Regions from separate parts of the Lactiplantibacillus argentoratensis genome, predicted to be linked through region 2. Evidence: predicted binding sites of a transcription regulator. Region 2 holds the regulator's gene; the other holds the start of a gene.
The links. The regulator Rex, encoded in region 2, represses fermentation and respiration genes when NADH is low (regulators of the CRP and FNR family bind a similar motif). The targets are predictions, from matches to a motif close to TTGTGAANTANTTCACAA.
Positions count from the first base shown of each region.

Region 1: the regulator Rex is predicted to act here: its motif matches at 5,822-5,839, upstream of V7R88_RS14015 (FMN-binding protein).

Region 1 covers NZ_CP147647.1:2,931,147-2,938,619, reverse strand. The annotation lists gene V7R88_RS14035 (glycoside hydrolase family 38 C-terminal domain-containing protein) at 1-1,655, shown strand, start outside; gene V7R88_RS14030 (glycerate kinase) at 1,659-2,789, shown strand; partial or broken gene V7R88_RS14025 (FAD-dependent oxidoreductase) at 2,888-4,249, opposite strand; gene V7R88_RS14020 (IS30 family transposase) at 4,327-5,292, opposite strand; gene V7R88_RS14015 (FMN-binding protein) at 5,349-5,720, opposite strand; gene V7R88_RS14010 (sensor histidine kinase) at 5,889-7,473, shown strand, end outside.
Region 2 covers NZ_CP147647.1:568,926-576,398, forward strand. The annotation lists gene rimI (ribosomal protein S18-alanine N-acetyltransferase) at 1-80, shown strand, start outside; gene tsaD (tRNA (adenosine(37)-N6)-threonylcarbamoyltransferase complex transferase subunit TsaD) at 85-1,131, shown strand; gene V7R88_RS02675 (ABC-F family ATP-binding cassette domain-containing protein) at 2,052-4,034, opposite strand; gene V7R88_RS02680 (redox-sensing transcriptional repressor Rex) at 4,203-4,880, shown strand; gene V7R88_RS02685 (type II CAAX endopeptidase family protein) at 5,011-5,655, opposite strand; gene groES (co-chaperone GroES) at 5,848-6,132, shown strand; gene groL (chaperonin GroEL) at 6,188-7,473, shown strand, end outside.

The DNA.
Region 1 (7,473 bases), 650 kb from region 2:
CAACATTGGCCTACCGATGTGGTATTCCATACCAACATGGTTTAATTGAACTTATTTGGAAAGAGTTAATGAAAAATCATGCGCATGATAGTATCGGGGGTTGTGTCTCCGATAAGGTAAACCGGGAGATCTTAGGTCGTTATTTGGTTGCTGAAGAGCGTGTTGATATGTTAATTGATTTTTATAAGCGTAAAATTACGATGGCAGTTAAGGTTAACTCAGACAAGGACAAACTGACACTCTTTAATTTGTTGCCAAACCGTGAAAGTCATTATGTTCAAGCGAAGATAGTAACTAAAGCTAGTGGTTTTCAGATTCATGATGCACAAAATCACGTAATTCCTTTTCACGTGATTAAACGTGAAAAGATTGACGCCGGGCTGATTGATCGGCAAATTGTTGCACATGGAGACTATGAGCCCTTTAACCAATTTACTATTGAATTGAATTGGTCGCAAAAACAGTGGGGATATGAAACTTTTACCATTGTACCAATGGAACAACCACTATTGGCAGATACGAAGTCAGCTAAAACGGTTGAGACTGATGCTTACCATATTATTTTTAATAATAATGGGGCAATGACAATCTTTGATAAAGCATCACAACAAACGTATGAACGAGTGTTAAACGTTGAAAATCAAGCAGATGATGGTGATGAATACGATTTTTCGCCATTGCGTGGCGATAAACCAATTTATTCAGCAGATGTAGTTGAGAACGCTAATATTCAAATTGATGAACGTCCCTTAAGTTATCAGGCAACGATTAGTTATACACTGATGTTGCCGAAGGATTTGAATAACCGTGTCGCATCGAATTCGGCAAAGAAAGCAATGACGGTGAAATTCATTGTTACCATTGCTAAAGCTAGTCGAACATTGCAGGTAGTTGCTAAAATTAATAATGGCGTTAAGGATCAGCGTACTAGAGTCTTAGTTCCCACGAATATTGTTGCCACTGAGTCAGTAGCAGACAACCAATTTGGTATGATCAAGCGTCCGGTACATGACCCGATGCTGAACGTATGGCAACAAGATCACTGGGATGAACGACCAGATGAAATCTATCCCTTCTTAACTAACGTTAGTTTGAGTGATCACCAAACAGTATCAGTATTTACAAATAGTTCGCGAGAATATGAGATCGTACAGGAATCAATTATTGCGATGACGATGTTTCGAAGTGTTAACTGGCTGGGTAAGTCCGACTTAGTTCGACGCCCTGGACGGCCATCAGGGATTCATGCTGCAACGCCTGATGGTGAGATGCTAGGGCAGATTACGTTGGATTTTGGTATCCGAATCAATCCACAACCGTTAGCTGATGCCAACGTTGCTAATATGGCAAAAGAATACTTGACTCCAACGGTGTCCTATAACCAAATTCCATTTGAGGCCATGCATTTAAATCCAGCAAAAGTATCATTAGCACAAGAATATGAACTTTCGTTACCTGTGCCAGCAGCGGCAACTGTATCCGTTATTAAGGTTAGTGAAGATAATTCTAAGGCCTTGTTAAGATGTTTTAACGCGACTGAGCAAGATATTCCATTGCCTAAGTCAATCAACCAGCTAAATTTAGCGGAACAATCTGTTAATAATCAGGCAATATTAAAACCTAACCAGGTGGTGACATTAGTGGTTGAGGTATAGTCAATGAAAGTACTTGTTGCGATTGATTCGTTTAAAGGGTCGTTTAGTAGTGCTGAAGCCGCAACGGTTGCAATACGAGTGTTTAACCACTACGGCGTTCAAAGCACTGGTGTGACATTGGCTGACGGTGGTGAAGGTACTAGTGCGGCCTTTTTAGCCAATCAAGAAGATGGTCATTGGGAAACGGTGATGGTACATGATCCTTGTGGCAAAGTAATTGACGCAAAGTATGCCTATGTCCCGACAAAACACATCGCCGTAATTGATGCTGCAATGGCTTCAGGAATACAATCGGTGAAAACTGATTTGGGCTTTGTTGACCCCGTGACTACTAGTTCTGCTGGTACTGGTGAGCTAATTATGGCTGCAATAAAACATGGTGCAACAAAAGTTATTGTGGGCCTTGGTGGTACGGGAACAACGGATGCAGGCATTGGGTTAATGGGTGTTCTAGGGGCCAAATTTTATGATAGTTATCATCAATTATTACCAGCAGTGATTGGCAGCTTAGCGTTAATTGACCATGTTGATTTATCTAACATTGCGACTGAAAATGTACAATTGATTGCTTGTACGGATGTTGATAGTTATTTGACGGGGGCTAGTGGCGCGGTGCAGATGTTCGGTCCACAAAAAGGCCTGACTGAATTAGATTTGAAGCATTTTGAACTCTGGTTTCAGTATTTTTCGCAACAAGTAGATCCAACGTATCAGGGACGGTTGGTCGGTGATGGTGCCGCTGGTGGTATTGGATTCGCTTTACGATTATTAGGTGCAACTACAATGCCAGGTTTTCAGCTGATGAGTCATGTGGCACAACTTGATGATAAAATCGCTGCCGCCGATATTGTAATTACTGGTGAAGGACAATTGGACCAACAATCATTACATGGTAAATTACCTGTTCAGGTTGCCCAAAGAGCGCAACGCTTTCATAAGCCATGTCTTTGTGTTGCTGGTAACATTAAATTAACAGTGCCAGAGCTACAGACAGCCGGTTTTACAACGGCTTTCTCTTTAGTTCAGCAAGTCACTGATTTAGAAAGTGCGATTCGCGAGGGCAAACAGAATTTAGCTTTGTTGATTGAAAGGTTGGCGCCGTTGTTACAAATAATAGGGCCAGATAGATTATGATTTTCGTGGCCTTTTGAAGCCTTTAAACAAATGGGATGGGAAACTGAATTCAGCTTTCCATCCCATTTGTTTAAAATAATACAGATTGTGGTAACAAACTAAAGCTTACCAACCGTTTTACCTGCAATGCGTCCAAAGGTGATAATATCAGCGATCGCGTTACCACCAAGGCGATTTGAACCTTGAATAACGCCAGTTAGTTCGCCAGCAGCGTATAATCCAGGGATGGTTTGACCATCAGTGTTGAGGACTTGAGTCTGTTTATTGATCACTAAGCCACCCATTGTATGATGAACAGATGGCACGGCCTTTTCAATATAGTAGGGCCCTTTAGCTAAGGATACTAGGCCAGCGCGGTGATGAAAGTCTTTATCGTTGCCTGTTTTGGCATATCTGTTGACTTTGGTAATTGTTGCTTTTAAAGCAGCAGGATCCATATTAACATCTTTTGCTAATTCATCGATTGTGTCTGCTTTATAGAGTAGGTGTTCTTTGATTAACTCATTGTATTCCGCCTTATGAGCGGCTTTTGTTTTTGAAATACCATCGATTTTGTCGTTCCAAATCTGATACGTATAGCCACCAGGTTGTTTTAGGATGGCTTTTGAGATAACGTCGCGACGTTCAAGTTCTTCGACAAAGCGTTGCCCTTTTTGATTAACTAAGATTGCACCATCGAACCGAGTATCAGCTAGTAATGAAATCATACCGGTTTTCGGACTAGCAATCGGGTAGGTCTGAATGTATTTCATATTAGTAAGCTTGGCTCCGGCTTGTTGGGCCATGATGATACCGTCTCCGGTTGTTCCGGCTGTATCGGTGGACTTATAGCGTTTATCAAACTCTTTATTGTATTTAGTACGCATCTTAACGTTTGAACCGAAACCGCCAGTTGTTAAGATAACGGCATTTTTAGCTTTAAAAGTAATGTTTCGTTTACCCTGGTACTGTGCTTTAACGCCGGTAATTCGTCCATCTTTTTTAATTAAAGATTTGGCTCTCATATTGACGTAAATTGGGATATTTAAGGATTTGGCTTTAGCGTTTAACTTGGTGACTAATTCCTGACCAGTATGTCCAACTGGAATCAGTGCTCTTTTGTAACTGTGGCCACCAAATTGAAATAGTTGATCGTTTAAAAACTTGACGTGAATATCATCACGGAGCCACTTGGCTGATCCCAAAGCGTTATTGGCGAGAATGTGAACCATTGCTGGGTCACCAAGGTTGTCTCCACCCTTCATTGTATCTTTATAGTAGCTTGCTACAGAATCACCCTTAATACCGAGCCTTTTTTGAACCCAGTTACCAGGTGCGTTCATTTCACCGCCAGATATTAAGGTATTACCACCAACTGTCGGCATCTTTTCAATAATTGCAACCTTCTTACCGGCTTGTTTTGCTTCGATTGCGGCTGCAAACCCTCCACCGCCGGAACCTACAACGACAACATCATAATTATTGGTTTTAGCAATCTTAGGTTCCGTAGTGCTCGTTTTTGCTTTTACTTTTTTGAGTCCCGAATTGTCAAATTAAGTTAGAAATTTTTTAACTGTTCATCTGTAATCTGACTGATGAATGCTTCCAGAGGTGTCTGGTAACCCAAACTTTTTCGTGGGATGTGGTTTCGTCGACTGGCAACTGCTTGAACAAATCTATCTGATAGCTGGTCCATAATAAGATTGTGACGTAAACCATCTTTACGCAGCAGACCATTGGTGTTCTCATTTAAACCACGTTGATTGGGTGCTCCGACAGCGGCAAAGTAAATATTTAAATCAAATTGGTTAGCAATGGTTCGCCAACCGGCGAACTCCTTACCATTGTCAAACGTAATTGACTTAAATAGGTGTCGTGGCAGCTTCGAAAGCCATCCTGCTAAACTACGATTGACATCGTGTGCCGACTTGGTATGCGAATTCAGCACAATTGCGACCTTAGTTTGTCGTTCAACCAGCGTGGTTACCGCACCCTGATGGTTTTTACCTTGAACCGTGTCACCTTCTAAATGGCCGAATTCTTGATTAAAATTAGGATAGTCCTGATAACGATTCTTTAAATCCCTGCCCAATTGACCCGCTTTCCCACGGCGTTCAATGTAACCATTAGGGTGCCGTTTGCCGTGCATCGGTAAATCTTTGGTCGACAACCCCAAAACACCGCGTTTGAAAAGGCGGTAAAGGGTTCGAACCCCACAGCTGAAAGCCCGTTCTTGGCGATTAATAATGGTATCTGGTTGCCAACCAGCTTGAGTTTTGGCTTGAATATAGGCCAGTTCATCAGGGCGTAGTTGAATTGGTTTACGCCCACAATGTTGTTTATGCTTTCGATAGTGGCATTGGTAATCAATAATCGTACCGCCAGCGTCAAGAAACCGATAAATACGATACACAGTTTCAGCACTCCGATGGAGCGCTGGGGCCACTAGATAAGCCTTTTTACCGAGTTTCCAAAAAGAATAAATTGTGGCAAGTTCGTCTATGGTAAGATGAGTATAGGTCATTTGTGATCAGCCTTTCTTTTGATTTTGACACTCAAAAGTCTATCACAAATGGCTTTTTAAATTTCTAACTTAATTTTACAAACCGGGAGTGAAATTCCTGCTTTTTTAACTGCATCATTGACCGCAGCAATATACCCTTTACTAGTTGCTGTGGAACCACTTACAACATCCACACCAGTTGAATTTTTTGCGACAATCGTATCTTTCAACTGGCTATATACCGGCTTAGATAACACTTTGTTTTCGTTCTGCTTGAGAACTTTGATATCTTTAATAGAGTCCCCCTTAAAGGTAACTGCTACCTTGATATTGCCGTGTTTTCCAGTGCCGGTCCCATTAACAGTTTGCGACTTATCACTTGCTGAACAAGCTGTTAAGAAGAAAATTGAGACAATTGTGAAAATGATACCCCACCATCTCTTTTTCATACTAAGACCTCCGAAATAGATATTTAATAGTGTTAGTATACGTGTTAATTGTATTTTAGACGTTGGACTTTTAGGAGATAAGGTGGACTTTTATAACTAAATAGTGAAATAATGTACAAGTGAAAGATGATAGAACCACGGAGCTTGGATAGTGATGGGGGAATTAGGATGTATTCAATTAAGAAACAAATTGTTTGGTTATTTATATTAATATCGGTAACACTTATCGGTACGATTTATGGTGCCATGCGTATGGAATTGGCTCGAAATATCATGCCGATTAATACAAAAATGACACAACAAATGGTTGACGAGCGTGGAAACCAAATTGATAGCTGGTTTGGAGAACGATTATCGGAACTGAGGTTGCTTGCTAATTTGCCGGCACAACACGATTATAATCGGCAACAATTATTCAAAGAAACTAAAGCGCTTACGAAATTTGATAAGCACAATTATGTTTCGATTCGACTCGTATCACGTGACGGAATTTCTTATTCCAATTCTCATCCAAGCTTTTCTGTCCAACAACGGTCGTACTATCGAGAAATGCAACGTTATCCTCAACGAGGATATACGGTTAGTAACTTGCTAACTTCCAAGGAAGATCATCAGTCGATTGTTATTATTTTATATCGGTTGGCACGACCACTAGCGGATCATACGGCTTATGTTGCGGCTGCAATTCCGTTAGCAAAGGTGGAGGCCCTTGCACATGAGCTATCAATCTATGACGGTACTGGGATGTTATTAGGTGGTGATACTGATTCTCCACGAATTAATCCGCAACGTGAACTACTGCTCACGACCAAGCTGGAACAGTTGCCACGGTGGAAGGTGAATTATGTTGTACAGAAGAAAGAGCTACGAGAAAATACACAACAACTCATTCGATTATTATTGATTATCGTTTTAGTCGTAATCGCCTTATTAGGATTGTTATTAGTTTTATTATTACGACAAATTGTACGACCGATTGAAAACTTAACTCGAACAATGAATCAAATTCAAATCGGCGGCCATGATATTCGAGCAGTGGTTGAAGGTCCCCAAGAGATTCAAACCTTGGCGACGACCTTTAATCAGACCTTAGATCGCGTTTATGAAAATGAGACTAAATATCGCGAGGCGACTATTCAAGTATTGCAAGCGCAGATTCAGCCACATTTTTTATATAACACATTGGATACAATTCAATGGCAGATTTTAGGTGGTGATACGGATACTGCAATTACGATGATTGAAAACTTAAGTATTTTTTTCCGGAAGGGACTTAACCATGGATGTGAGTATACAACGCTAAGAAATGAAATCACCCATGTCCAGAGTTATTTTAAGATTCAGGCGATTCGTTTTCCAAAGTTACATCAACTATCAATTGATATTGATGACGGCCTGATGGATCAACCCGTCATGCATTTTATTTTACAGCCGCTGGTTGAGAATGCCATTAATCACGGTTTACGATGTAGTCCAAATGGTAATAATGAATTGCGAATCGGCGGTGCATTAATATCGCCAACACGATTACAATTAACGGTCAGCAATAATGGGCAGCCCATGTCGGCGAAGCTGGTCCAAAAACTCAATGACGGGAGCTATCAAGCGGGAAAAAATAGTTACGGTATTTATAATATTCGACACCGATTACAGTTGATCTACAATGGTCAAGCACGACTCGATTTTAGTAGTACGAGGCGCCAGACTACTGTCAGGGTAATATTACCGTTGGTTGAAGAATCCATTGAACATG
Region 2 (7,473 bases):
TTGACCAGATTGCCACGCGTAAAAAGTATTATCATGATCCTGAAGAAGATGCGTGGATCATGCGTAAAATGATTAATTAAAAGGATGGGAACCGTGGAAAAACAAAACTTGATTTTAGCGTTTGAGTCCAGTTGTGATGAGACCAGTGTGGCAGTAATTAAAAATGGCCATGAGATTTTATCCAACGTGATTGCAACTCAGATTAATAGTCACAAACGGTTTGGTGGCGTGGTTCCTGAAGTTGCCAGCCGTCATCATATTGAACAAATTACAATTTGTATTGAAGCCGCACTTCAAGAGGCGCACGTGACGTATGCTGACTTGGATGCGGTCGCCGTAACGTATGGTCCCGGGTTAGTCGGGGCACTGTTAGTTGGCGTCAATGCAGCCAAGACGGTGGCATACGCTCACCACTTGCCGTTGATTCCAGTCAACCATATGGCTGGTCACATTTATGCCGCTCGGTTTGTTAAGCCGTTCGAATTTCCGCTAATGGCACTATTAGTTTCTGGCGGTCATACTGAATTGGTCTACATGCAAGCGGATGGGCAGTTTGAAATTATTGGTGAGACACGTGACGATGCCGCTGGTGAAGCCTATGATAAAATCGGTCGGGTATTGGGTGTTCCTTATCCGGCAGGTAAAGTCATTGATGAGATGGCCCATGCAGGTCACGATACCTTTAAATTTCCACGAGCAATGATTGATGAAGACAACTATGATTTCAGTTTTAGTGGGCTGAAGAGCGCGTTCATCAATACGGTTCATCACGCAGATCAAATTGACGCGACGCTGGATAAGAACGATTTAGCGGCTAGCTTTCAAGCCAGCGTGGTTGATGTTCTGATGAGTAAGACGTTACGTGTCCTCAAACAATATCCAGTTAAGCAATTAGTCTTAGCCGGTGGGGTTGCAGCGAACCAGGGGCTACGTGAACGGTTACAACAAAATCTACCAACCGCTTTCCCTGACACCGAACTAATCTTAGCGCCTCTAAAGCTATGCGGTGATAATGGTGCCATGATTGGTGCTGCGGGCTATGTTCAATATCAGCATCACCAATTCGGCGACGCGTCGCTGAATGCCGATCCAAGTTTAGAATTTGATTGGATGCCAGGCATGTTGAAGTAATGAAGCAGTTATAAACGGGTGTGAAAAGTCAATTCTTACCACACCCGTTTTAGTATCTTTTCATTAATTATGATTAAAACGTGCCGGTTAGGTGGATTCCTGTTCGTCAGCCGGTGCGCGTCCTATTCCGACCTCCGGGGCTGGGTGACAATTGCTGGAACGTAAGCCGACATCGATTTGAGCTAACGCACAACCCGCGTCATCTCAAATACGAGTCTTATTCTAAGCCGGAAGAAAAACACTTCCGACTAAGAATAATTTGGCTACTGAGCATTGTCACCCAGCCCCTCCGGTCGGTAAGCCGCTCGAATGGCTGATGAACGGCCACTTAACTTGGTACAATTGGTCGTTGGCTATTTTGATAATGGAACTTTAAACAAGACTTTAAGATTACATTAACTACTTTGTTGAGGTGCTCGATTATTACTATGGTGATTCCAAAATAGTAAGCTATCTCAATATTACTTTCAGTCTGACAGTTGATTGACAAAATTACCATTTATGAAAAGCAACGACCAATTCATCAAAAGTTGGGTACCTCACAGTCTGCCATTCGAATACTATCCCGACTGGAAGGCGTTTCTGACAATGCCCAGTGGTGAAATTTCACTTAGCAAGCGTTCTTTGCTGGGTTAGTGCAAGGCCAGTATTTAAGACGTGGGCTTCGGCTTAAATCTGTGCCCACCACGTTCCGGCAATTGGCAGAAATGCCTGGAGGTCGGTGTAGGACGAACGAACTAAGCAGGTTTACGCTAACCCGAACTGTTTCCAGCGGGCCTAAGCTGGTCGTTTTTGATTCTAGGAATCATCCTCTTTTAATCATGATTTATGCCGCGGATAGGGGCAAAATAATAGTCGCCGCAAGAAGTGTATTAATTCTTGCGGCGACTATTATTTTTATCTGATGAGTTGTTGGAAAGTTAGTTCAGTTCTTCTAAAGCTTCGGCTTGTTCGGTCCATTCGGTTTCAACTTGTTCTTGTTGAGCATTGATGGCTTCAAGTTCTTTTTGTAGGTCTTGTAGTTTACCAACATCGGCCGATACTTCAGGTTGCGCCATTTCAGTTTGAATCTGTGTGGCTTGTCCATCTAAGGCAGTCATCTGTTCTTCCAGGGCGGCAACTGAGCGTTCAAGCTTACGTTTTTCACGCTGTTGCTGCTTGCTGGCTTGGTAATTTTGCTGGCCTTTGGAGCGGGGAGCAGCATTGGTGGCACTGGTTGAATACGCTGCACTGGCTTCAGCAGCTTTTTCGGCCGCTTGGCTAGCAGCCGCAGCCGCGATTTCAGCTTGTTCTTGTTTCTTGTCGATGTAGTAGTCGTAATCACCTAAGAAGAGTTCCGTGCCTTCCGGAGAAACCTCTACGACACTCGTGGCGACTTGGTTGATGAAGTAGCGGTCATGTGACACGAATAAAAGGGTGCCGTCAAAGTCGTTGAGGGCGACTTCCAAAACTTCACGGCTATCGATATCCAAGTGGTTAGTTGGTTCATCTAAGATTAAGAAGTTGTCATTTTGCATGGCAAGTTTGGTCAACAGTAATCGGGCCCGTTCGCCACCAGATAGGGCATGAACGGGTTTATCAACGTCTTCACCAGTGAAGAGAAAGCTGCCCAAAATGGTCCGAATGTCTTTTTCAGGAGTGGTGGGATGTTCATCCCAAAGTTCACTGAGGACGGTTTTTTTGTCGTTTAAATTACGTTGCTCTTGATCATAGTAGCCCGTAACGACGTTGGTGCCAAAAACGGCCTGGCCTTTAATGAATGGAATCTGTCCCAAAATACTCTTTAGGAAAGTCGATTTGCCAATACCGTTCGGTCCAACGATAGCAATAGCTTCATGTTTCTTAATATTCAAGTTGTCGGGTTCCGAAAGAATCTGACCATCATAGCCCACGGCTGCATCTTTGACGGTCAACACAATGTTGCCGCTTTGTTTAGCCGCATGAAAGCCAAAGTGGGCAGTTTTCTCGTCACTATCAGGGCGGTCAAGGCGGTCCATCTTGGCTAACTGCTTCCGCCGAGCCTGGGCGCGTTTTGTCGTAGAAGCACGCACAATGTTACGATTAACAAAGTCTTCAAGTTTGCTGATTTCTGCCTGTTGTTTTTCGTAATGTTTCCACTGTGCTTGAATTCGGGCCGCTTTTTCTTGCACAAACTGGTCGTAGTTGCCAGTGTAGTGCACCATTTCGTGGTGTGATAAGTCATAGACTTCGTTAACGACCCGGTCTAAGAAATAGCGGTCATGGCTGACGATTAGCAGCGCGCCGGAATAAGATTGGAGATAACTTTCCAACCAAGTAAGGGTTTCGACGTCCAAATGGTTCGTCGGTTCGTCAAGGATGAGTAAGTCCCGTTTTTCAAGTAACAACTTGGCCAAGGCCAACTGGGTCTTTTGCCCACCAGATAGTGCCGTGACCGACTTATCGTACACGTCGGCGTCGAATTGAAAACCGTGCAGCACGCCTCGAATCTCGGCTTGGTAACCGTAGCCGTTTTTCTGTTGAAATTCCGTCTGAATTTGATCATAGGTTTTCAACGTCTGTTGATAAGCCTGCTCATCATTCATAATTGCGGGGTCACTCAATTGATTTTCGAGCTGATGCATCCGTTTTTCGATGGCATGTAACTCAGCGAAGACGCTACTCATTTCTTCCCAAATCGTATTGTTGCTATCTAGCCCCTGGTCTTGCGCCAAGTAACCGATCGTTAAGCCCTTACGCATTGAAATCTGGCCTTCGTCCGGTACCGTTTCACCGGCAATCATTTTAAGTAAGGTTGATTTTCCGGCCCCGTTTCGACCGACGAGGGCTACCCGGGCGTGTTCTTGAATGTCCATTTGTACGTTATCGAACAAGACATCGGCGCCAAAACGCCGCATAACTTGCTGTACTTGTAGTAAAATCACGCTTTATTAAGCTCCTTTCACATTTAATTCGTGACATAATTGTAGCATATTGTAACGGTCTGACCCAATTATTAGGAATAATAAGTAATTATTATTTCACAAAGTCACACGTTATGCTAGAATAGTGTCAGCAAATTCACAAACTTTTAATTAGGAGGACACGTCCGAATGGCAGAAACAAAAATTCCACGGGCAACGGCAAAACGGTTACCGATTTATTACCGCTACTTAAATATCTTGCTAGATGCAGATAAGAAGCGGGTCTCATCGACCGAGTTGTCCGAGGCGGTTAAAGTAGATTCAGCAACGATTCGGCGAGATTTCTCGTATTTTGGGGCGCTCGGAAAACGAGGGTATGGATACGACGTTGAAACGTTACTCGCATTTTTTAAAAAGATTTTAAATCAAGACACCTTAACGAATGTTGCTTTAATTGGGGTCGGTAATTTGGGCCACGCCCTACTGAACTTTAATTTTCACAAAAACAGTAATGTCCGCATCTCAGCAGCATTTGATGTCAACGAGGCGATTGCCAATACGGTCCAAAGTGGGGTTCCAGTGTACCCAATGACGGAGCTCAAAAAGCAATTGATCGAACAACAGATTGAGATTGCTATCTTAACGGTACCAACCACGGTTGTTCAGAAAATTACCGATGACTTGGTTGATGCAAACGTCAAAGGAATCATGAACTTCACGCCGTTACGAATCTCCGTTCCGGAGACAGTACGGGTGCAGAACGTTGATTTGACCAACGAATTACAAACATTGATCTACTTCATTGAACATTACGGTCAGCAATTAGGTGACAATGGTAATGACGATGAAAATGAGACTGAAGATTAATAATCAGTTTCATCTTTGAGGTTAAACTGATACGAAAAAGCTTCTCTGAATTTTTCAGGGAAGCCTTTTCGCGTACTAAGAGTCAATAGCTGGTGAACGCCAACCGTAATCGTTTGGCCTAGAAGTTATGTTAGTGTACTAGCCCTAATAACGTAGGTAACACGACCGAGGCATTCATTAAGATGTGCGCCGTCATTGACGTTTGAATCCGACCGGTGTGCCGATATAGCCAGCAGAATAATAACCCGATAAAGGCGTAGAGGATAAAGTGACCATCCGCATGTGCAAAACTAAATAGCACACTGGAAATCAAGGCCGCGCCGATTTGGCCGGTGACCGCACTTAGATTACCAAAGATAACTTTGCGGAAGACGATTTCTTCCATAATGGGTGCACCGACAATGATGGCTAGGAAGAACGCGGGATATTGTTGCCCAACGGTTAAGAGGGTGGTCGTGTTGGTTGAGGCTGTTGATTGGCCCATCAAAGCCGTGATTTTTAAAATAATGACTTGACCGAGGATGACTAGGATAAGTCCAATCAATCCCCAGATGAACGTCATGAACCAGTTACTTGGTTGTTTTTCAACAACGTTTTTTGTCCGCATGCGACTCGCCAACCAGATGAGTAGGATTGCACCGACTAAGTAGTCGACCGTTTGAATCACGAATACTTGGGCCCCTAGCTGATGGAAAGCAGTCACAAGGACGCTCGGTAGTGCGTAAATAATAAAGTAGATGATAAGAATAAAGATTGATTGGCGGCGATTAACCATCAAGTCACGTCCTTTTAAAAGTTTGATTTAAGATTTATTGATACTTCAATAGTATTCATTATAGTCGATTTGACATTCTTTGACTAATAATTGACAAATCACTTGCAATCTTGAATTAAAATGATATAGTTGACAATGTAATTAGCACTTGAGGTTGAGGAGTGCTAAAAAAGAATAAATGGAGGGATTCACGTGTTAAAACCATTAGGAGATCGCGTTATCTTGCAACAACAAGAAGAAGAAGAACAAACAATTGGCGGTATTGTCATTGCCAATAACGCTAAGGAAAAGCCCCAAAGCGGTAAGGTTGTTGCCGTCAATGACGGTCGTGTTTTAGATAACGGGACAAAAGTTGACCCCAGCGTGAAGGTCGGCGATCAAGTATTATTCGATAAGTATGCCGGTACCGAAGTCAAGTATCAAGGTGCTAAGTATTTGGTATTGCACGAAAAAGATATCGTTGCAATCGAAGACTAATCCATTTAAATTGCGCAACTTAAAATAAATTAAATTCATGAGGTGAATAGAGATAATGGCTAAAGAATTAAAGTTCTCTGAAGATGCACGTTCAGCGATGCTAAAAGGTGTCGATCAATTAGCTGACACAGTTAAGTCAACGTTAGGTCCTAAGGGTCGCAACGTTGTTTTGGAACAATCATATGGTTCACCAACAATTACTAATGATGGTGTAACGATTGCTAAGGCGATCGAATTAGACGATCATTTCGAAAACATGGGTGCTAAGTTAGTTTCTGAAGTTGCTTCAAAGACTAATGACATCGCTGGTGATGGGACGACTACTGCAACGGTCTTAACACAATCAATCGTTAATGAAGGTATGAAGAACGTTACGGCCGGTGCTAACCCTGTTGGCATTCGTCGGGGGATTGAAGAAGCTACTAAGACGGCGGTTGACTCATTACACGCTATGGCACACGAAGTTAAGACGCAAGAAGATATTGCGCAAATCGCTTCTGTATCTTCAGCAAGTGAAGAAACTGGTAAATTGATTGCCGAAGCCATGGAAAAAGTTGGTCATGACGGTGTTATCACGATTGAAGAATCACGTGGTGTTGATACTAGCTTAGACGTTGTTGAAGGGATGCAATTCGACCGCGGCTACTTATCACAATACATGGTTACTGATAATGATAAGATGGAAGCGGATCTTGACAATCCATATATCTTAATTACTGATAAGAAGATTTCAAACATTCAAGATATCTTACCACTATTACAATCCATCGTTGAACAAGGCAAGCCATTGTTGATCATTGCTGATGACATTTCTGGTGAAGCTTTACCAACCTTAGTCTTGAACAAGATGCGTGGGACGTTTAACGTTGTCGCCGTTAAGGCACCCGGTTTTGGTGATCGGCGTAAGGAACAATTACAAGATATCGCTATCTTAACTGGCGGGACGGTTATCACTGACGACCTTGGCCTTGAATTGAAGGACACGACCATCGATCAATTAGGTCAAGCCAACAAAGTTACGGTTACTAAGGATAACACCACCATTGTTGAAGGCGCTGGTTCCAAGGATGCTATCTCAGAACGGGTTGAATTTATCCGTAACCAAATCGGTGAAACAACTTCTGACTTTGACAAAGAAAAGTTACAAGAACGTTTAGCTAAATTAGCTGGTGGGGTTGCCGTTGTTCGTGTCGGTGCCGCTACTGAAACTGAATTGAAGGAACGTAAATACCGGATTGAAGATGCTTTGAACGCAACTCGGGCCGCCGTTGAAGAAGGCTTTGTTGCTGGTGGTGGTACTGCTTTGATTAACGTTATCAAAGATGTTGCTGCATTGAAGGA